3 regions of the Streptomyces sp. BB1-1-1 genome follow, and region 2 is predicted to be linked to each of the others. Evidence: riboswitches for the same ligand, from Rfam matches in the RefSeq annotation. Region 2 holds a riboswitch; each other region holds the start of a gene.
The links. Region 2 has a riboswitch for cyclic di-AMP ahead of RI578_RS16560 (transglycosylase SLT domain-containing protein). Riboswitches for the same ligand answer to the same signal wherever they lie in the genome.
Positions count from the first base shown of each region.

Region 1: linked by a shared signal. The riboswitch ahead of RI578_RS15585 (NlpC/P60 family protein) and the one ahead of RI578_RS16560 (transglycosylase SLT domain-containing protein) in region 2 are both predicted to bind cyclic di-AMP.
Region 3: linked by a shared signal. The riboswitch ahead of RI578_RS05055 (LysM peptidoglycan-binding domain-containing M23 family metallopeptidase) and the one ahead of RI578_RS16560 (transglycosylase SLT domain-containing protein) in region 2 are both predicted to bind cyclic di-AMP.

Region 1 covers NZ_CP134203.1:3,415,767-3,423,209, forward strand. The annotation lists gene RI578_RS15575 (M23 family metallopeptidase) at 1-253, shown strand, start outside; gene pcrA (DNA helicase PcrA) at 431-2,917, opposite strand; cyclic di-AMP (ydaO/yuaA leader) riboswitch at 3,159-3,341, shown strand; gene RI578_RS15585 (NlpC/P60 family protein) at 3,348-4,538, shown strand; gene RI578_RS15590 (tellurite resistance/C4-dicarboxylate transporter family protein) at 4,566-5,591, shown strand; gene RI578_RS15595 (hypothetical protein) at 5,569-5,922, opposite strand; gene RI578_RS15600 (NlpC/P60 family protein) at 6,224-7,282, shown strand; gene RI578_RS15605 (response regulator transcription factor) at 7,349-7,443, opposite strand, start outside.
Region 2 covers NZ_CP134203.1:3,606,586-3,614,028, reverse strand. The annotation lists gene RI578_RS16575 (glycosyltransferase) at 57-1,319, opposite strand; gene RI578_RS16570 (GNAT family N-acetyltransferase) at 1,417-2,481, opposite strand; gene RI578_RS16565 (HAD family hydrolase) at 2,769-3,578, shown strand; gene RI578_RS16560 (transglycosylase SLT domain-containing protein) at 3,645-4,145, opposite strand; cyclic di-AMP (ydaO/yuaA leader) riboswitch at 4,151-4,318, opposite strand; gene RI578_RS16555 (polyprenyl synthetase family protein) at 5,009-6,019, shown strand; gene RI578_RS16550 (DUF2092 domain-containing protein) at 6,255-7,443, shown strand, end outside.
Region 3 covers NZ_CP134203.1:1,101,411-1,108,853, reverse strand. The annotation lists gene dxs (1-deoxy-D-xylulose-5-phosphate synthase) at 1-728, shown strand, start outside; gene RI578_RS05075 (aspartate aminotransferase family protein) at 729-2,114, shown strand; gene RI578_RS05070 (XRE family transcriptional regulator) at 2,232-2,882, shown strand; gene RI578_RS05065 (DUF6126 family protein) at 2,879-3,001, shown strand; gene RI578_RS05060 (tyrosine-protein phosphatase) at 3,011-3,808, opposite strand; cyclic di-AMP (ydaO/yuaA leader) riboswitch at 4,232-4,391, shown strand; gene RI578_RS05055 (LysM peptidoglycan-binding domain-containing M23 family metallopeptidase) at 4,394-5,353, shown strand; gene RI578_RS05050 (SGNH/GDSL hydrolase family protein) at 5,558-6,343, shown strand; gene RI578_RS05045 (TetR/AcrR family transcriptional regulator) at 6,821-7,441, opposite strand.

The DNA.
Region 1 (7,443 bases), 190 kb from region 2:
CACGCAGTACAACAGCGCGTACGGGAACATGATGATCGTGACCGCGAAGGACGGCACGGAGACGTGGTACTGCCACCTCTCCAGCTACCAGGTCCCCTCCGGTACGACGGTGAAGGCCGGCGACGCGATCGCGTTCTCCGGCAACTCGGGCAACTCGACCGGACCACACCTGCACTTCGAGGTGCGCCCCTCGGGCGGCTCGGCGATCGACCCGCTCTCGTGGCTGCGCAGCCACGGCCTCAACCCGTCGTGACGCCGTAACGTCTCAGCAGGCCGGACCCCGTACCGGGCCGATACCCGAACCGGGCCGGGCCCCGAACGAGGCCGGGTCCCGATCCGGACCGGGCCTCGATCCGGACCGGCACCCGGACGACGTACGGGCACTCAAGCCGCCCGCACGCGCCCGCGAGTCACGCCCCCCAGCGCACCCTCAGAGCTTCTCCACCGGCGCGTACCGCAGCAGCAGCCGCTTCGGCTTGGTGTCCCCAAAGTCGATCGTCGCCTCGGCGTTCGACCCGGTGCCCTTGACCCCGACCACCGTCCCGAGCCCGAACTGGTCGTGCGTGACGCGGTCACCGACCGACAGCGCGACCGTCGCCTGCTCGGCGGAGGCGGACCGGCGCGTGGCGAAGCCGGACGCGCCCGACGCCGAGGAGCGGGAACGGGACGACGACAGCGAGGCCGCCACGCCGGAGACCGGCGCGGAGGGCGCGGGGCCGTTCGCCCCGGTCCGTTTCCACTCCAGGTGGGGTGCCGGGATCTCCTCCAGGAAGCGCGAGGGCGGGTTGTACGACGGCTGCCCCCAGGCGCTGCGCAGCGTCGACCGGGTCAGGTACAGCCGCTCGCGGGCGCGCGTGATGCCGACGTACGCCAGCCGCCGCTCCTCCTCCAGTTCCTTGGCCTGGCCGAGGGCGCGCATGTGCGGGAAGACGCCGTCCTCCATGCCGGTGAGGAAGACGACCGGGAACTCCAGGCCCTTGGCGGTGTGCAGGGTCATCAGGGTGACGACGCCGTCGCCGTCCTCCTCGTCCGGGATCTGGTCGGAGTCGGCGACCAGCGCGACCTTCTCCAGGAAGTCGGCCAGCGTTCCGGCCTCCTCGCTCTCGGCCCGCTCCTGCTCGAACTCCAGGGCGACGGCGGCGAGTTCCTGGAGGTTCTCGATGCGGGTCTCGTCCTGCGGGTCGGTGGAGGCCTGCAACTCGGCGAGGTAGCCGGTGCGTTCGAGGATCGCCTCCAGCACGGTCGCCGGTCCGGCGCCGGACTCGACGATCGTACGGAGGTCCTCCATGAGCGTGTTGAACCGCTTGACGGCGTTGGCGGAGCGCGCGGCCATGCCGTACGCCTCGTCGACGCGCTTCAGGGCCTGCGGGAAACTGATCTTCTCGCGCTGGGAGAGGGCGTCGATCATGGCCTCGGCGCGGTCGCCGATGCCGCGCTTGGGGACGTTGAGGATGCGGCGCAGCGGCACCGAGTCCTCGGGGTTGGCCAGCACCCGCAGGTAGGCCAGGACGTCCCGGACCTCCTTGCGCTCGTAGAAGCGGACGCCGCCGACGACCTTGTAGGGCAGGCCGACGCGGATGAAGACCTCTTCGAAGACACGGGACTGGGCGTTGGTGCGGTAGAAGACGGCGACGTCGCCGGCCTTCGCCTCGCCCGCGTCGGTGAGGCGGTCTATCTCGTCGGCGACGAACTGGGCCTCGTCGTGCTCGGTGTCGGCGACGTACCCGGTGATCTGGGAGCCCGCGCCCTGGTTGGTCCACAGGTTCTTGGGGCGGCGGGACTCATTGCGCTCGATGACCGCGTTGGCGGCGGTGAGGATCGTCTGGGTGGAGCGGTAGTTCTGCTCCAGGAGGATCGTCGTCGCGTCCGGGTAGTCCTCCTCGAACTGGAGGATGTTGCGGATGGTGGCGCCGCGGAAGGCGTAGATCGACTGGTCGGCGTCGCCCACCACGCACAGTTCGGCGGGCGGGACCTCGGCCTCGGGCGGCACGTCGACGGCGTGCTCGGTGGTGCCGACGAGCTCGCGGACCAGGGAGTACTGGGCGTGGTTGGTGTCCTGGTACTCGTCGACCAGGACGTGCCGGAAGCGGCGGCGGTAGTGCTCGGCGACGTCCGGGAAGGCGCGGAGCAGGTTGACCGTCGTCATGATCAGGTCGTCGAAGTCGAGGGCGTTGGCCTCGCGCAGCCGCGACTGGTAGAGGGCGTAGGCCTGCGCGACGGTCTTCTCGAAACCGTCGGCCGCCTGGGCGGCGAAGTCCTCCTCGTCGATCAGCTCGTTCTTCAGGTTGCTGATCTTGGCGCTGAAGGACTTGGGCGGGAAGCGCTTGGGGTCCAGGTCCAGGTCGCGGCAGACCAGCGCCATGAGCCGCTTGGAGTCGGCCGCGTCGTAGATCGAGAAGGACGAGGTGAACCCGAGCTTCTTCGACTCGCGGCGCAGGATGCGGACGCACGCGCTGTGGAAGGTCATCACCCACATCGCGTTCGCGCGCGGGCCGACGAGCTGCTCCACGCGCTCCTTCATCTCGCCCGCGGCCTTGTTGGTGAAGGTGATCGCGAGGATCTGGCCGGGGTGGACGCTCCGCTCGGCCAGCAGGTGGGCGATGCGGTGGGTGAGCACGCGGGTCTTGCCCGAGCCCGCGCCGGCCACGATGAGCAGCGGGGAGCCGGAGTGGACGACGGCGGCGCGCTGGTTCTCGTTCAGCCCCGCCAGGAGCGCGGCCGCGTCCAGGGCGGGGCGCGGGGCGCCGTCCCGGTAGTGGGTGTCCCGCTCCGGCGGCGCGTCGAACTTCCCGGCGAACAGATCGTGCGGAACCGGCTCCGGTCCGTGATCGTCCTCGGGCGGCGGCGGAGGTTCCTCCTCGTGACCCCGGGGGGTCTGGAGGCTCGCCAGGAAGCTGTCGTCAAAGAGGCTGCTCATCGCTCTCCGAGTCTAGGGCGCCCCACCGACAACCCGCCGCCACCCCGGAAAATGGCCGGGATCCCGCCACCGGGCACGCCCTGCGACAGAGCGGGCGACGAAGAGTGACCGAAGTGGGGCCGCACACCGAAGGTCACGAAAATGTATCGGGCATATCACCCACCAACCTTCACAGCCGCCACACGAGTTGGCTACGGTGCGGACAGGCCGCACGACCCCCTCCGGCGAACGTCGCCGGGCCGCGCGGCCTCCGCCGAGTCCGACGTGCCCGCACGGCGCCCGGAGCCGGGGACCCGACCGAGAACCTTGGGGTGAATCGGCCGCACCGCCCTCCACGGGGGCGGATCCGCCGTAGGGCAACCCTTCCGCGCCACACCGCCCGAACCCGACAGCTAACCCGGTAGGCGGAGCTTTGGAAGGAGTCGCCTCCTTGGCGTCGCACCGCAAGTCGCGTCCCACGGGTACGCGCGTCGCAGGCATACGGACCCCCGCCCTCGCCACGGCGGCCCTCACCTCCGTCGCCCTGCTGTCCCAGACGGCCACCGCCGCGCCGTCGGACGACGACAGGCCGAGCCTGGAAGAGGTCGAGAAGAAGGTCGACGACCTGTACCGCCAGGCGGGGTCGGCGACGGAGAAGTACAACGCGGCCAAGGAGAAGACCTCCAAGCAGCGCAAGCGCGTCGACACCCTCCTCGACGACGTCGCCGAGCGCACCCAGAAGCTCAACGAGGCGCGCGAGGAGCTGGGTTCCTTCGCCTCCGCCCAGTACCGCACGGGCTCCACGGTCCCGGAGACCGCGACCTTCCTGCTCGCGGACTCGCCGCAGGACTACGTCGACCGGACCCACCTGATGGACCGGCTCACCGGCCGCCAGAAGGACGCGGTCGACGACTACGTCACACAGCAGTCGGCGACGATGGAGAAGCGCCGGGAGGCCACCGAGAGCCTCCAGACGCTCACCGAGTCGCAGAGCGACCTCAAGACGGCCAAGGCCACCGTTCAGAAGAAGCTCGCCACCGCGCGTGAGCTGCTCTCCGAATTGACCGCCGAGGAGAAGGCCAGGCTCGCGGCGATCGAGAAGAAGAAGCAGCAGGAGGCCGCCCGCAAGGCCGCGGAACTCGCGAAGCAGCAGGCCGAGGAGCGCAAGCGGCAGGAGGAGGCCGACCGGCAGGAGAGCGACGCCTCCTCGGGCTCATCCGGCTCCTCGGGCTCCAGCGGCGCCGGTACGGAAACCGGGTCCTCCACGCCGGACTCCTCCTACGGCACCAAGGCCGAGAAGGCACTCGCCTTCGCCCGCGCCCAGATCGGCAAGCCGTACGTCTGGGGCGCCACCGGCCCCGACTCCTACGACTGCTCGGGCCTGACCCAGGCCGCCTGGAAGGACGCGGGGGTGACACTGCCGCGCACCACCTACGACCAGGTCGACGCCGGCACGACCGTCCCGGTCTCCCAGGCCCAGCCCGGCGACCTGGTCTTCTTCTACGACGACCTCAGTCACGTCGGCCTCTACATCGGCAACGGCATGATGATCCACGCCCCGAAGCCGGGCGCGTACGTCCGCGAGGAGTCGATCTTCTACGACGGCGAGTCGTCGATCCACAGCGTGGTGCGCCCGGCCTGAGCCGCGCGGGTCCTTAGCATCGGGCGCATGTCATCCGGCACCTCTCCCACCTCCCCCTACCCCCTGCGCGCCTGGTGGGCGCAGCGTCCGCCGGCGGCCGGGGCGGCGGTCATGGCGACCGGCATCCTGTCGGTCGCCCTGCACCTGACGGGCCACGAGGTCCTGTCCCGGATCGCCCTGGTCCTGGCCTGCGCCGCCTGGCTGACACTGGCGGCGAACTTCGTCTACCTGCTGCTGGTCGAGCGGGCCCAGTGGGTGACGCGGGCCGGGACGCCGGGCGCCCTCACCGCCGTCGCCGCGACGACCGTGCTCGGCACCCGCATCTCCCTGTTCGGCTGGTCACCCGTGGCGGCGGCACTGCTGGCGCTGGCGGCGCTGCTGTGGCCGGGACTGCTGTACCTGGTCGTCACGCACTGGGGGCGCCGGATGCCCGGGGCGGTGTTCCTGGGCTGCGTGGCCACGGAGGGGGTGGCCGTGCTGGGCGCCACACTGGCCGCCACCACCTCGACGGCCTGGCTGGCGCACGCGTCCCTGGTGCCGTTCTGGCTCGGGATCGTGCTCTACCTGATCGCCCTGTTCCGCTTCGATCTGCGGCAGGTGGCCCGGGGCTCCGGAGACCACTGGGTGGCGGGTGGCGCGCTCGCCATCTCGGCCCTCGCCGGCGCCAAGCTCCTCGCGGCGGCCGGGACGGGCATGTACCTGTGGAACAACGACGACTACGCCGTCCTGCACGACGTGACCGTCTTCCTGCTCGCCCTCGACCTCGCCTGGTACGCCGTACTGCTCGCCGCCGAGATCGCGTGGCCCCGGATCCGCTACGACGTGCGCCGCTGGTCGACCGTGTTCCCCCTCGGTATGACGGCGGCGGCGACGCTGTCCGTCGCCGCCGTCCTCGACGTCCCGTGGCTGGACGCGCCCGGTCAGGCGCTGCTGTGGATCGCGGTGGCCGCGTGGCTGGCGGTCGCGGCGGGGGCGGTCCTCCAGGCCCGGTCGGGGCTGCGGTCGTCGGCGGGTGCGGACACCGGGGAGATCAGGTCCACAGCACCGCGATGAAGATGTTCGCCACGGTCAGCAGGCCCACCAGGCCGAACAGCGGCTTCTCCACCTTCTCGTCGTCGCGCTTCACGTAGACCAGGCCGAGGATCACGATCAGCAGGGCGAGTTTCACGCCCATCTTGACGTTGTCGACGGACTGGTCGTCGGCCTGGTTGAGGCCGATCAGGATGACGCCGGTGACCAGCATCGTCAGTGCGCCGTGCAGCATCGCGGGGACGAAACGCGCCGTGCCCTGGCCCATCGCCTTCATCTGGGTCAGGAAGCCCCCGAGGAGCGAGGCGATGCCGATGATGTGCAGACCGACGAAGATGTGGATGAGTACGTCCATGAGGCCGGAGCCTAATGAGGGGTCCGGACACCCTCGGACACCGGCCCGGCGGAGGCGACGACCCGTGGTGCATATATGCACCCCATAACACCTCACGCCCCTCGTGCGTCTCCGATCCGGGACATCGGTCATCACCCTGCGTGAAGACGACGGCCGCAGGGTGAGCCCTCAGTCACATTCGGTCGCCCGCCGATCCGGTACCGCCACTTCCGCGCATCCCGTCACCCGGCCGTTACCGCCGCGCCTAGCGTCCTCCCGCAGGCAACCGGAGTCGAGTCGTACGGAAGGACGTGGATCGCAGGTGGGAACGCACCGCAGGCCGCGACAGCGCACGACGGGCGGCGGAGGGGCCCGAACGGCGGCCACGATCACCCTCGCGGGCGCGGCGACGGCGACCGGGCTGGCCGCCGGCACCGGGCACGCCGATCCGGAACCGACGCCGGCGCAGGTCAAGGCCAAGGTGGACAAGCTCTACCAGGAGGCGGAGGTCGCCACCGAGAAGTACAACGGCGCGAAGGAGAAGGCGGACGCCGCCGAGCAGCGCCTGGAGAAACTGCGGGACGAGGCGGCCCGCAAGGCGGACCGGCTCAACTCCACCCGGGAGCGACTCGGTTCGGTCGCGGCTGCCCAGTACCGCAGCGGCGGCCTCGACCCGGCCCTGCAACTCGCGCTCTCCGCCGACCCCGACCGGTATCTCGACGGCGCCGCCTTCATCGAGCGGGCCGGCAGTCGGCAGACGGCCGCCGTGGGCCGGGCGCGCAAGGAACTGCGGGAGATCGAGCAGTTGCGCGGAGCCGCCCGCATCGAGGTGACCTCGCTGACGTCACGCCGGGCCGAGCTGAAACGTCACCGCACGACCATCACCGGCAAGCTGGACGCGGCCCGCCGCCTGCTGTCCCGGCTGACCGCCGAGGAACGCGCCCGCCTCGGCCACGGCACGGACGACCGTGCCTCGCGCTCGTCGGCGGACTCCCGGGACGCCCTGCCCGCCTCTTCCGTCCAGGCCCCCGACTCCCGCGCCGCGGCGGCCGTCGCCTACGCCCACCAGAAGCTCGGCAGCCCCTACGTGTGGGGCGCGACCGGCCCCGACGCCTTCGACTGCTCCGGCCTCACCCAGGCCGCCTACCGCGCCGCCGGCGTCTCCCTGCCCCGCACGACCTACGCCCAGATCGACGCGGGCCGCCGTGTCCCACGGTCCGAACTGCGTCCGGGGGACCTGGTGTTCTTCTACTCGGGCATCAGCCACGTCGGCATCTACATCGGCAAGGGACAGATGATCCACGCCCCGAACCCGTCGGCACCCGTCCGCGTCACCCCCGTCGACCAGATGCCGTTCGCGGGGGCTACGCGGGTGGCGTAGCACCGGCGGTACGCGCGCGCGTGACGAGGCGCTCCGGGGGGCGAGCCGGACGCCGTGCGCGCACGGTCACACCAGGCGCCGTGCCGTGGCCCATCGCGTCAGTTCGTGCCGGTTGGACAGCTGGAGCTTTCGGAGGACCGCCGAGACGTGGGACTCGACCG
Region 2 (7,443 bases):
CGGGGTCTCCGCCGCTCCCGGAGCCCCGGCCGCCCCCGGAGTCTCGGACGCCTCGCTCATCGCGCCTCCAGTCCGACCGTACGCAGGGCGCGACGGGCCCGCAGATAGCCGACGGGGCCGTACAGCATGCCCCGGCGCTGCAACCGGGACAGGCGCCGCGGCCAGGGATGCGTACGGGAGTCGTGCCCGCCCGGCCCCTCCGCCGCCGCGTCCGCACCCTCACCGGTCGCGCGTACGGCGGTCAGCCCTCGCGCGTGCGCCAGTCCGCCCGGCACCCGGGCGAGGAAGGCCGGCAGCAGCGCGGGCCGGTTCACCAGGATCGCCGTGAGATACGCGGTGAGGCCCGCGCCGTAGCCGTAGGCCTGGGTCTCCAGGTCCCGCCAGGTCTCCCGGTGGTGGTGCCAGACCAGTGCGTGCGGGGTGTAGCGCAGCCGCTGCCCCTGGGCGAGGACGCGGACGAAGCCGTAGAGGTCGTCGCCGCCCCGCGCGCGCGTGCCCGCGCCGGTCGCGGGGTCGAAGCCGCCGACCGCTCGCAACACCTCCGTGCGGAAGGCCATGTTGGCGCCGGAGCCGAACCGGCCCGCGGTGAACGGGAACAGCGGCTCGTCGGCGGGCGGGTGCTCGGGGTCGTACGTCCGCGGGGTGAACCCCTTCGCGAAGCCGCCGTGGCTCTCCAGGAGCACCTGGGCGGGAGTGCGCAGCCGCGCGGGCAGGATCAGCCCCGTGGCGCAGCCCAGACGCGGGTCGGCGGCGAAGGGCGCGGTCAGCTCGGTGAGCCAGCGCGGGTCGGCGACCACGTCGTCGTCGGTGAAGGCGACTACCGCGCCCCGTGCGACCGCGAGACCCCGGTTGTGGGCGATGGCGAGTCCGGGCACCGGTTCGCACACGTACCGCACCCGTTCGCCGTACTTGCGCTCGACCAGCTCCCGGGTCTCCTCGGTCACGGGCGCGTTGTCGACGACGACGATCTCGAAGTCCGGGTGGTCCTGCGCGAGCAGCGAGTCCAGCGCGCGGGCGAGCTGGTCCGCGCGTTCCCGGGTGGCGACCACGACACTGGCGGACGGCGGCCGGGGCAACGGCTCGGGCGGCGCCCCCTGCGGCAGTTTCCGGGCGAGCCCGGACAGCACCTCCGTGGGATCCGCGCCCTCGGGCACCTGTCCGAGCACGGTACCGACGGGCCGGCCCGCCCGTCTGACCAGGACGAACACCGCGCCGGTCGTCACCGGCGGGCTGCCCGGACCGGGTCTCAGCTCCGCCCCCTCGGCGCCCGCGGCCCTCCCCTCTCCCTCGGGGCCGAGATCCAGCTCGGCGACCTGCACCGGCCCGATGCTCAGGAACCCTGCTATCTCCTGCCGTGTCTCTCGCGACGCACGCCGCTCACCGGCCATGCGCCCACCCCCTCGTGGTTGCCCTCCGTCACGACCGGCGCAGCCGGGCCGCGCCCCTCAACGTCCGTACCGCCAGCGACGCCAGCCGGGGCCGGTCGCGCACGAAGCCGTGCGCGCGGCGGGCCGGCTCGCGGCCGAGCCAGTGCAGCGCGGCGCCCGCCCCCACGCGCGTCGCCGCCCCCTCGTACACGGGCAGGTCACCGGTCTTCAGCGCGTCCTTGTACTCCGCCGAACCCCGTCCCATGTCGAGCATGCCGATGCCTTGGCCGGCGGCTGCCTCGGCCATCCGCAGATGCAGGACAAGACCCGGCGAGTACTTGGCGAACTCCGGGTCGTAAGCCGGGAACCAGCACGCCAGGACCGTCGCCGAGCGCAGTCCGAAGTGGGCGGCGACCGGTCGGCCGTCGGCGTAGAGAACGGACAGCGTGCCGGTGCACTCCGGCGCCCGGGTCCTGGCGAGCCGCCCGACGAGCCGCGTGATCCACTCCTGCGCGAACCGGTCCCGGCGTCCCGTCCTGCGGTACTGCGCCGACTTCCACTCCATGAGCGTGCGCAGCGCGGCCGGGTCCCGCTCGTCGAACACGAAACGCACGTCCCCGACCTGACGGCCGAGCCTGCGTTCCTTGGCGAGGGTGGTCTTGAGGAACTTCGGCGACCGGTCGCGCAGCCCGCTCTCGTACGCCTCGTAGCCCTTCTCCACGTCGATGACGTAGGTGGTGTGCTCCTCGGCGGCGTGCGGTACGAACAACCGCTGCTCCGCCTCCAGGTTGTCGAAGGCGAAGCTCGACAGGGAGCAGGCCCGCAGCAGTTCGCGGGTGTCCGGGGTGAGGCCGGGGCGCAGCACCGCGCCCTGGCAGTCCGAGACCCCGAGTCCGATGGCCCGGCCCTGACCCAGCGGTCCGCGCTCGTGCGGCAGGAAACCGGCCGCCTCACCGCCGTCGTACACCACCGCGATCCGTGCCCGCGGCCGCACCCGGCCCACGACGTCGGTGAACTCCGGTTCCATGAACGGATTGCGTGGTGCCGTCGACTTGGCGCGCAGCTCGCGCCAGTGCTCCCGTTCCCCCTCGCCCAGTTCCTCCGGCCTGAGCACACGCACACGTCCGCTGTTCAACCCGACCCCCCGATCAAGTCCCCCCTGGACAAAAGGAAGGTACCCCCGGGTGCCGTCCGGCCGGTAGGTAGCGGACCATGTTGTTGCCAACCGGTGCACAGGCCTTTAACCGGCTTTAGCCGATGATGTGCCAGGTTTCGGACACGAACGTGCGTCCTCGTGCGCACTCGTGCCGTACTCGTGCGGACTCGTGCCGACCTCGCGCCTCCTCGTTCGGAAGCGATCGCGGGTGAGTCGGACAGGTGCGGTGTCCGTATTCTCTGATCATGGACCGCACCGCGTATTCACTCGTCGCCACCGATCTCGACGGCACGCTGCTCCGCGGCGACGACACCGTGTCCGGCCGGTCACTGGCCGCGCTGGCGCGGGTGGCCGGGGCCGGTGCGCGGCATCTGGTGGTGACGGGGCGGCCGGCGCCCCGGGTGCGGCCCCTGCTCGACCGTCTCGGCTGCACGGGGCTCGTGGTGTGCGGCCAGGGCGCCCAGGTGTACGACGCCGGCGCGCACCGGATGCTGTGGTCGGTCACCCTGGACCGGGAGTTGGCCGAGACCGCGCTCGGCAAGATCGAGGCCGAGGTGGGGCAGGTGCACGCGGCGGTCGACCAGGACGGTGTCGACGGCCTGACCCTCATCGAGCCGGGTTACCTGATGCCTCACCCGACGCTGCCCGCGGTGCGGGTCGAGCGGCGCGACGAGCTGTGGAGCGCGCCGATCAGCAAGGTGCTGCTGCGCCATCCCGAGCTGTCCGACGACGAGTTGGCGGCGACGGCGCGCGCGGTGGTCGGTTCCCTCGCCACGGTCACGATGTCGGGTCCGGGGACGGTCGAGCTCCAGCCGTGCGGCATCACCAAGGCCACCGGCCTGGCGCTGGCCGCCGAGCGCCTGGGCGTGAGCCGCCGACGGACGATCGCCTTCGGGGACATGCCCAACGACATCCCCATGTTCGACTGGGCGGCCCACGGTGTCGCGATGGCGGGCGCCCACCCCGAACTCAAGGCGGTGGCCGACGAGGTCACCCTGACGAACGAGGACGACGGCGTGGCCGTCGTCCTCGAACGGATCTTCAGAGCTTCGTGATACGGCGCAGAGCCTGCTATTACGGCGTAGAGCCCGGTGTTAGGGCGCAGAGCCCCGTATTACGGCTCAGTACGCGCCGAAGACGTTGTCCATCGAGCCGTACCGGTCGGCCGCGTAGTTGCAGGCGGCGGTGATGTTGGCGACCGGGTCGTACGGGTCCCAGGAGGTGCCGGGCACGTGGTACGCCTGGAAGGTCGGGTCGATCACCTGGAGCAGGCCCTTGGACGGGGTGCCGTTGATGGCGTTGATGTCCCAGTTGTTGATGGCCAGCGGGTTGCCGGACGACTCCCGCATGATGTTGCGGTGGATGCCCTCGTACGAGCCGGGGATGCCGTGCTGGGCCATGATGTCGAGCGACTCACGGATCCAGCCGTCGAGGTTGTCCGGGTACGTCGTCGCGGCCGTGGTGGCGGTCGCGGCGGCCGTGGTGGCGGCCGGAGTGGCCGCGGAGGCGCTGGTGGCCCCGATGAGCGGCAGGGCGAGCACGGCGGCGCCGGTGCCGGCCACGGCGAGCTTCCGGGCGAGGCGGGCGGTGCGGGCGTGACGGTTATGACCGTTGGCAGACATGCTTGAGTCCCTCTCCTTACGCCTGCGAGGTGAGCTGTCGGGTTCGGGCGGGGAGGTGCCCGGCCGGGCCCTGACGGGCACGGCTTCACCCCTAGCCGCTCCGGTGGTGACCGGTGCGGCGACTTACCTGGGTCCCCCGCTCCTGCCTGCGAGTTTGTTGGCGGATGACTGTGCGTCCGGGCGGTGGCAGGATTCGGCGTCCGCCCGACAGGCCGGGAACGTATGCGAGAGCACATGTCCGAAACAAGTGCAGGAATCACCCAACGCGCCTGTTGACCTTGGTCTGAGGTGTTTGAGGTGCTTGATCCTTTGCGGCTGCCAAGCCTCAACTGGCTTGCGGGGCAAAGGGAGGGCACGGTCGGCGGCAGGGTTGCCTACAGGTGGGGCGAAGTGAGCCAACTCACCCGCCTCAGCAAGGCTGGCAAATCGGGCATTAATGCCAACTCGGAGTCAATCGCCCGTAGGTGGGGAGGGTTTCGGGTTCCGGCCGGCGGTCGGGTGGGTCGGCCGCCGCGCGTCTCTCGTCTCCGACCCCGCCCCGGCCGGTGTTTCCGTGTGCTGTGCGGGCATCCGTTCGGGGCGGGATCGGGGTGACCCGAGCGGGTGACGTATTCGGAGTGCGGGCCGTTGGGAGGGGTGATGTGATCTTCGGTGGCGGGTTCCGGCCCCTGGTGATTGCGATCGATATCTGCTCATATCACCTGATCAAAAACATACTGTGCATGATCCGATACCGACCGGCCTGTAACGGTGGGCGCTAGCGGTGATCGAAAGGTGACCGGATACGCTGACTTGAGTGGTGGCAGCGACCTATCGACAAACCAGGTAATCGCCAGTAGACACCAGCAGACAGGAGACCCCTCGTGACCGTCGTCGGGCCGTTCGGGCTGAGCGTGCGGGACCAGGCTCTGGAAGCCGATGTCCAGGCCGGATTGGTTGCGGTCGAGGAAGGGTTGCTTGAGGCAACCAAAAGCGAGGTTCCGTTCATCACGGAGGCCGCCCAGCATCTGGTGCGGGCCGGCGGCAAGCGTTTCCGGCCACTGCTGGTGATGCTCTCCGCTCAGTTCGGCGACCGGTACGCCCCCGGGATCGTGCCCTCGGCCGTCGTCGTCGAGCTGACCCACCTCGCCACCCTGTACCACGACGACGTGATGGACGAGGCCGCCGTACGGCGCGGCGTGCCCAGCGCCAACACCCGCTGGGACAACTCGGTCGCGGTCCTCACCGGCGACTTCCTCTTCGCCCGCGCCTCACAGATCCTCGCCGACCTCGGTCCCGAGGCGGTCCGCGTGCAGGCCCTGGCGTTCGAACGGCTCGTCACCGGCCAGATCCTGGAGACGGCGGGGCCGCAGGACGGCCGGGACCCGGTCGACCACTACCTGGACGTGCTGGGCGGCAAGACGGGCTCGCTGGTGGCGGTCTCCTGCCGGTTCGGCGCGATGATGTCCGGCGCCGACGAGACGGTCGTGGACGTGCTCACCCAGTACGGCGAGCGGCTCGGCGTCGCCTTCCAGCTCGCGGACGACGTCCTGGACATCGCCTCCGACTCCCACGAGTCGGGGAAGACGCCCGGCACCGACCTGCGTGAGGGCATCCCGACCCTCCCGGTGCTGCGGCTGCGCGAGCGGGCGGCCCGGCTGGGGCTCGCCGAGGACATCGCCCTGTGCGAGCTGCTGGACTCCGACCTGAGCGACGACGCGCGGCACGCGGAGGCGCTGCGGCTGCTGCGCGCCCACCCCGCGCTGGAGCAGGCGCGGCGGGACACCGTGCGGTACGCCAAGGACGCCCGGGCGGCGCTGGCCCCGCTCAAGGAGTGCGAGGCGAAGTCCGCGCTGGTGGAACTGTGCGACGCCGTGGTGCACCGGGCCGGCTGAGCGCCCGGCCGCCTACCCCGCCCCCTACGGGCCGGGGGAGCCGCGACCCCTCCGTGTCATCCCGCAGGAGTAGGCGGAGTTGAGCCCGCGGTCTGACGATTCCGCTTGGCCGATTTGGTCAGATGGACACCACGGAAACACCAATCCTCACCGATTCGGGTGAGAATGGCGGCTCACGGGTGAACGAGCGCGAGATCGTGGGACAGCCGCCGCCGACGACGGAGGTAGGGCACACATGGCACCGATCGATTCCGACGACAACACGACCGCCGGGGAGGGCGAGGAGCTGCGCGCCGGACGGCGCAGGGCCGCGCGGTACGTCGTCCCGGTCGCGGTGATGGGAGTGGCGGCCGCGACGATCGGCCTCGTCCCCGCGCTCGCCGACTCCGGGGACCCCGACCTTCCGAAGGTCACGGCGGAGCAGCTCATAGAGAAGATCGCCAAGTCGGACGTCGAGCAGCTGTCCGGCACGGTCAAGATCAGCACCGACCTGGGCCTACCGGACCTCGGCGGCCTGGAGAGCGGCCTGATGTCCGGTATGTCCGGCGGCCCGGGTTCGGGCGGGGACGAGGGCGGCTCCGCCGCCGACCCCTCGGCCAAGCTCACCGAGCTGGTGTCCGGCACCCACACGCTGCGGGTCGCCGCCGACGGCCCCGACCGGCAGAAGCTGTCGCTGCTGGAGAACGCCGCCGAGTACAGCCTGATCCACGACGGCAAGGACGTCTGGGGCTACGACAGCAAGTCCAACGAGGTCTACCACGCCACCACGTCCGGCAGCGCCGAGCAGCCGGAGAAGGAGGTGCCGGCCACCCCGAAGGACTTCGCCGACCAGGCCCTCAAGGCGGTCGACGACACCACGTCCGTGACCGTCGACGGCACCGCGCAGGTGGCCGGCCGGGACGCGTACCGACTGGTGATCAAGCCCAAGCAGGACGGTTCCACGGTCGGCGCCATCAGCGTCGCGGTGGACGCCGAGACCGGCATGCCGCTGAAGTTCACGCTGACCCCGTCGAGCGGCGGCGCCGCCGTCGTGGACGCGGGCTTCACCAAGGTCAGCTTCGCGAAGCCGGACGCGTCGACGTTCGACTTCACCCCGCCCGAGGGTGCGAAGGTCACCGAGGCCGACGAGGCGGCCGAGGCGCCGGAGCACGGGCGGGAGGCCGAGGGTGGCCTCGCCGAGGAGATGGACGGCCTGAAGGGGACGGACGGCCTCAAGGGGACGGACGGCCCGAAGGTCATCGGCGAGGGCTGGAACTCGATCGCCACCTTCGACACCGGCGGCCAGGGCCTGCCCACGGCCTCCGCGGGCGGCGACCTCGGCGGCTTCCTGGGCTCCTTCGGCGACCAGGTCAAGGGCGACTTCGGCTCCGGCACGGTCTTCAAGACCCGCCTGGTCAACGCCCTGATCACGGACGACGGCAAGG
Region 3 (7,443 bases), 2.5 Mb from region 2:
TCACCGGTGCCGACGGGCCCTCGCACAACGGCATGTGGGACATGTCCGTCCTCCAGGTCGTCCCGGGCCTGCGCATCGCCGCCCCGCGCGACGCCGACCAGCTGCGTGCCCAGCTGCGCGAGGCGGTCGCCGTCGACGACGCGCCGACGCTGGTGCGCTTCCCCAAGGAGTCCGTCGGACCGGCCGTACCCGCCGTCGACCGGGTCGGCGACATGGACGTCCTGCACGCGGCCGACCGGCCCGAGGTGCTGCTCGTGGCCGTCGGCGTGATGGCGCCCGTCTGCCTCCGCGCCGCCGAGCTGCTCGAAGCCCGCGGCGTCCGGTGCACCGTCGTCGACCCGCGCTGGGTCAAACCCGTCGACCCGGCGCTCGCGCCCCTGGCCGCCCGGCACCGTCTGGTGGCCGTCGTGGAGGACAACAGCCGTGCCGCCGGGGTCGGTTCGGCGGTGGCGCTGGCGCTGGGCGACGCCGACGTCGACGTACCCGTGCGCCGGTTCGGCATCCCCGAGCAGTTCCTCGCGCACGCCAAGCGCGCCGAGGTGCTCGCCGACATCGGTCTCACGCCGGTCGAGATCGCCGGGCGGATCAGCGCGAGCCTGGCCGTAGGCGCACCGGCCGTCGGTGCACAGGCCGTCGGTGCAGAGGCCGTCGATGCACAGGCCGGGGAAGAGGCCGGAGATCAGGCCGGGGACGTACGGACCGTCACGCCAGTCCAAGGAGAGAACTGAATGACCAAGGAGTTCGATCTCGCCGCGCTCTTGGCCGAGCGCGGAGCCGAGCGGTACGAGCTGCACGCCAAGCACCTCAACCACCAGCTGCCGCGCATGCTGCACACCATCGGCTTCGACAAGGTCTACGAGCGGGCCGAGGGCGCGCACTTCTGGGACGCGGACGGCAACGACTACCTGGACATGCTCGCCGGGTTCGCGGTGATGGGCCTGGGGCGCCACCACCCTGTCGTACGCAAGGCGCTGCACGACGTCCTCGACGCCTCGCTGGCCGACCTCACCCGCTTCGACTGCCCGCCGCTGCCCGGACTGCTGGCCGAGAAGCTGCTCTCCTACAGCCCGCACCTGGACCGGGTCTTCTTCGGCAACAGCGGCACGGAGGCGGTCGAGACCGCGCTGAAGTTCGCCCGGTACGCGACCGGCAGGCCGAGGGTCCTGTACTGCTCGCACGCCTTCCACGGGCTGACCACCGGCTCGCTGTCCGTCAACGGCGAGGACGGCTTCCGCGACGGCTTCGCCCCGCTGCTCCCCGACACCGCCGTCCCGCTCGGCGACCTGGACGCCCTGGCGCGGGAGCTCAAGCACGGCGACGTGGCCGCGCTGATCGTGGAGCCGGTCCAGGGCAAGGGCGTGCACGAGGCCCCGCCCGGCTATCTGCGCGCCGCGCAGGAGCTGCTGCACCGGCACAAGGCGCTGCTGATCGCCGACGAGGTGCAGACGGGCCTCGGCCGGACGGGCAGGTTCTACGCCTTCCAGCACGAGGACGGCGTCGAGCCCGACCTGGTGTGCGTGGCCAAGGCGCTGTCCGGCGGATACGTGCCGGTGGGGGCCACGCTGGGCAAGGACTGGATCTTCCAGAAGGTGTTCTCCTCGATGGACCGGGTGCAGGTCCACTCGGCGAGCTTCGGGTCCAACGCGCAGGCCATGGCGGCCGGGCTCGCGGTGCTGTCGGTGATGGAGGACGAGGAGATCGTGGCGAACGCGGCCGCGGTGGGGGAGCGGCTGAAGTCCCGGCTGACGGAACTGGTGGACCGCTACGAGCTGCTCGCCGACGTCCGGGGGCGGGGGCTGATGATCGGCATCGAGTTCGGCCGGCCCAGGTCCCTGAAGCTGCGCAGTCGCTGGACGATGCTGCAGGCCGCGCGCAAGGGTCTGTTCGCGCAGATGGTCGTGGTGCCGCTGCTGCAACGGCACCGGATCCTGACGCAGGTGTCCGGCGACCACCTGGAGGTGATCAAGTTGATCCCGCCACTGATCATCGACGCGGCGGACGCCGACCGGTTCGTCGATGCGTTCACCGAGGTGATGGACGACGCCCACAACGGCGGCGGCCTCATGTGGGACTTCGGAAAGACCCTGGTCAGGCAGGCGGTGGGCAATCGTTAGCGCGTCCACCCGCGACCGTCTTCGCCTCTGAGGACTGCCTCTCGCCGGCTCGTTCGCCTCTTTTGCCTCTGAGGCAAGGAAATTGCCTGCCGGGCAAGTTTCGGGCTGAATGGAGGCATGACCTCCCATGAGACCGGTCCGCCGTCGCCGGACGCGCCGGCGGACGCGGTGTCCGTCGTGGCACCGCAGCTGCGCGCCCTGCGGCGCAGGGCCGCCCTCACCCTGGAGGCGGCGGCCCGGGCCGCCGGGCTGTCGCCCGCCCACCTCTCCCGCCTGGAGACCGGGCAACGCCAGCCCTCGCTGCCGATGCTGCTCTCCCTCGCCCGTGTCTACGGTACGACCGTCTCGGAGCTGCTCGGCGAGACGGCCGCGGACCGGGACGCCGTCGTGCGTGCCGACGCCATGGAGCCGACGTTCGCGGGCGGCTGGACGTACTGGCAGGCCGGCGGGGCCGGGCGCGGGATGCAGGCCCTGCGGGTCCATGTGCCGCACGGCTCACAGGGTGACATCGTGCGGGTGCACCCCGGGGAGGAGTGGCTGCACGTCCTGCGCGGCCGGCTGCGTCTGCGCCTCGGGGACACCGTGCACCGGCTCGGTCCGGGTGACAGCGCGCACTTCGACTCGCTGACCCCGCACCGGATCGCCGCTCAGGACGCCGACGGGGTCGACCTCCTCTTCGTCCACACCCTGCTGCAGAGCCCGGCGACGGCGCTGTGCCTGGGACCGGCCACCACGTCGGCCCACCCCACCCTCGGAGAGACGCCATGAACCTGCAGGAGAAGTTCCCGCGCGCCCTGTGGGTGCGGCTCTTCATCTACCTCGTCGTGGGCCACGTCTTCGCGGCCTTCATCTACCTGCTCTTCGAGGTGGGCGCCAACAGCCGGTGAGCGGGTGGCTCAGTCCAGCATCCGCTCGCGCAGCCGCTCCCGGGTCTCCGGCGTGATCCGCAGGCCCTTCTCCAGGTAGGCGTCGACCCCGCCCCAGGTCTCCTCGACCGTCTCGAAGGCCGCCGCCAGATACTCGGCGCGCGCGTCGAAGAGGGGGCTGAGCAGCTCCATGACCTCGGGGGAGTAGGCGGAGGCGGCGGAGCTGCTGCGGCGCACCTTGTAGCGGCGGTGCGTGGCGTTCGACTTCAGGTAGTCGTCGACGATGGCGTCGCTCTCGACGCCCAGGGCGAGCAGGGTGATCGCGATCGACAGGCCCGCGCGGTCCTTGCCGGCCGCGCAGTGCATCAGGGCGGGGACGCTGTCCTCGGCGAGCGCGTGCAGCACCCGGGAGTGCTCCGCCGTGCGCTCCTTGATGATCATGCGGTAGGACTCGATCATCCGGTTGGCGGCCTTGTCGTCCGCCAGGATCTCGTGCAGCTGGTCGAGGTCGCCGTCGCGGACCATCTTCCAGAACTCGGCACCATCGGCCGGATCGCTCAGCGGCAGGTTCACATTGCGTACGCCGGGCAGCTCGACGTCCGGGCCCTCGAGCTTCTGGTCGGCCGCGTTGCGGAAGTCGAAGATGGTGTGCAGGCCCAGCGAGGCCAGGAACGCGGCGTCCTCCCCGGTGGCGTGCGCCAGGTGGCCGCTGCGGAACAGCACGCCGTGTCGCACCCGCCGCCCGTCCACGGTCGGCAGCCCGCCCACGTCACGGAAGTTACGCACACCGGCCAGCTCGGGTTCGGTCGACGGGACCTGCTGCGTCACGGGGGCTCCTCCCACTCCGCCCCGCCGGCGCTGCTCGCCGACGGGCACCACTCGAAGATACGGCACGGTCCGGTGGCCTCGGCGGCACGGCCGCCCGACTGCGCCGCATCTAAACCTTCTGTCCGAATTAGCACCTTCATTCCAACTGGCCCTGGAATGAAAGGGGCTGGAGAGGCGGCGCGTGAGCAGCGTCATATCCGTGACCGTGCGTTGCTCGTCATGTTCACGTAATTCGGCCGGTTTTCAAGGCTGTTTACGCGAAAGGGCACTGCGCGAATCGACGGAGGGTGACCGGTAATTCCCGTAAAGGATCAATCGGAACACCTGTCAATGGAACCCCTCGCTTGTCCCCGCGCGTCTTGGTCCCTTACGTTCACCACCGATCCGGACGGACGCCTAATCCTGCCGCCGACCGGAGCCCGCACTCATCCACCACCCGTACACGGCAGGAGCGGGGGACCCACAGGTACAACTGCCTGTTCCGGTTCCCGGAACGGCTTGGGGTTAAGCCGCGTCTCGACGCGGCCGGGCATCTCCAGCTCGCACCCGACAGCTCACCTCGTAGGCGCCGGAGAGGAAATCGCCATGCCCGCGAAGGGTAAGCACCGCCGTACCAGGGCCATGCGCCTGACCCGCACCATCGCCGTCGCCGGAACCGGTGGCGCCGCGCTCGCGCTGCCGCTGCTGGGTGCCGCCGGCGCCCACGCCGCTCCCGCGCAGTCCGTCTCCGAACAGGCCGTGCAGTCCATACCGACGACCGCGAAGAAGGCCGCCGGCAGCAGCGCCGAGAAGAACTCGGACTCGCGGACGTACACCGTGAAGAGCGGTGACTACCTCTCGAAGATCGCCGACGAGCAGGACGTCGACGGCGGCTGGAAGAAGCTGTACGCGGACAACCGTGACGTCGTCGGCTCGGACCCGTCGCTGATCCACCCCGGCCTGAAGCTCTCGGTCGGCGAGCAGGCCGCCAAGTCCTCGGCCCCCTCCTCCGCCGAGTCGGAGAAGCCGGCCGAGAAGCCCGCCGCGCCGAAGAAGTCGTCCTCCGAGAAGTCCGAGTCGGCCGAGAAGTCGTCGGACGCCGCGAAGACCTCGTCCTCGGACTCGTCCGACACGAGCGCCCAGTCCGCCGGCACCACCAGCGGCTTCACCTCCCCCGTGCCCGGCGGCAGCGTCGGCACCCCGTACCACCAGACCGGCAGCATGTGGTCCAGCGGTTACCACACCGGCACGGACTTCGTCGTCCCGACCGGCACCTCGCTCAAGGCCGTCGGCGCGGGCACCGTCGTCTCCGCCGGCTGGGGCGGCGCGTACGGCAACCAGGTCGTCATCCAGCTCGCCGACGGCCACTACGCCCAGTACGCCCACCTGTCCTCGCTCTCCGTCTCCGCCGGTCAGTCCGTGACGGCGGGTCAGCAGGTCGGTCTCTCGGGTGCCACCGGCAACGTGACCGGTCCGCACCTGCACTTCGAGATCCGCACCACGCCGGACTACGGCTCGGACGTGGACCCGATCGCCTACCTGCGCTCGCACGGCGTCTCTCTCTGACGACCGCTTGGGCGCGGCCTCCGCGCCGCTGAAGGCCGGACCCCGATCCCCGGGTCCGGCCTTCGGTGTATTCCGGAATTGACGAACACTTTAGGCGTGGTTTTTCTCACCGCCCGTCAACCCTTTCCTACGGTCGCGTAGGTCACATTCCAAGGTGAATCATGGGCCGACGTGGCAGACGATTCGAAGAGTGACAGCAGAGAAGTGATCGGGTCGTACGTGGCGGTGGGGGACAGCTTCACCGAGGGCGTCGGCGACCCGGGCCCCGACGGGTCGTTCGTCGGCTGGGCGGACCGGTTGGCCGTACTGCTCGCGGACCGGCGCCCCGAGGGCGACTTCAGGTACACGAACCTCGCCGTGCGCGGCAGGCTGCTCGACCAGATCGTGGCGGAGCAGGTCCCGAGGGTCGCCGAACTCGCGCCGGACCTGGTCTCGTTCGCGGCGGGCGGCAACGACATCATCCGGCCCGGCACCGATCCGGACGAGGTGGCCGAGCGGTTCGAACGCGCGGTGGCCGCGCTGGCCGCGGCGGCCGGCACCGTCCTGGTGACGACCGGCTTCGACACCCGTGGGGTGCCCGTCCTCAAGCATCTGCGCGGCAAGATCGCGACCTACAACGGGCACGTCCGTGCCGTCGCCGACCGCTACGGCTGCCCCGTGCTCGACCTGTGGTCGCTCCGGAGCGTCCAGGACCGCAGGGCGTGGGACGCCGACCGGCTGCACCTGTCGCCGGAGGGCCACACCCGCGTGGCGCTGCGCGCGGGCCAGGCCCTCGGCCTGCGCGTCCCCGCCGACCCGGACCAGCCCTGGCCGCCGCTGCCGCCCCGCGGCACCCTGCACGTCAGGCGCGACGACGTGCACTGGGCACGCGAGTACCTGGTGCCGTGGATCGGACGCCGGCTGCGAGGCGAGTCGTCGGGCGACCACGTGACCGCGAAGGGGGCGCTGTCGCCGGACGACATCAAGGTGCGGATCGCGGCGGTGGCCTGACGGCGGTGCGGGGTGCGGGGCGCGCGGCGGACGGCCGCGGGGTCGCTTTGCCGGTTTGCGCGGGTGGGGTGGCCGTGGGCCGGGTGGGCGGACGCCGGCGGGTGGGTGGCCGGAGTGCGGGCGGTCGGCCGGAGTCCGGCTCGCCGCCGGGTGGCGAGGAGTGGGGGGGCGGACCCGGCCGCCGGTGGAACGGTGGCCGAGGGGCCGGTCGGTCGTGCTGCGAATGTGGGGGCGGATCTGGCCACCGGTGGGATGGTCATCGAGGGACCGGTCGGTCGTGCCGCGGATGCGGGGGGCGGGCCCGGCCGCCGGTGGAACGGTGTGGCCGGGTGGCCGGTCCGTCGTGCCTCGGATGTGGGGGGCGGGTCCGGCCACTGGCGGGACGGTGGTCGAGGGGTCGGTTCGTCGCGCCCCGGACGCCGGGGCGGGGGTGTCCGTCCGCGGTGAGGTGCCGCCGGTCCCCGCTCGCGGCCGTGGCTAGCGGCGTGGTGTCGTCAAGGCCTCGCGCTTCAGGCCGAGTTCGCGGGCCAGCGCCTCGTCCGTCCACTCCTGGGCCTTGGCCCGGGACACCGCACCCGGGTAGGACGTCAGCTGGACGGCGAGCCCGTCGAGCAGAGCGGTCAGACGCAGGGCCGCGCCGTCGGGCTCCGGGCACGTGAACTCCCCGGCGGCCACGCCCTCGGCGATGACCTCGGCGATCGCCGCCTTCCACTGACGGTCCAGTTCCCGCGTGACCTCCCGCAGCGCGGGCTCGCGCAACGCCACCGCCCAGCCCTCGATCCACAGCCGCCACCCCTTGGCCTGCCCGGTCGGGGCGTACCAGCGCACGGCGGCCCGCAGCCGGCGCAGGGCCGACGTACGGCGGCCGAGCAGCTTGCGCAGACGGGAGAGATCATCCTCGGCGGCGTACGTGAACGCGGCGGCGACGAGCTTCTCCTTGGTGGAGAAGTGGTAGAGCACCAGCGCGTTGCTGACACCGAGCGCGGCGGCCACGTCGGCGATCCGCAACGCCGCCACACCCCGCGCCGATATCTGCTCGATCGCCGCGCGCAGCAACTCCTCGCGCCGCTCCGCGACACCCAACCGGACTCTCACCACGC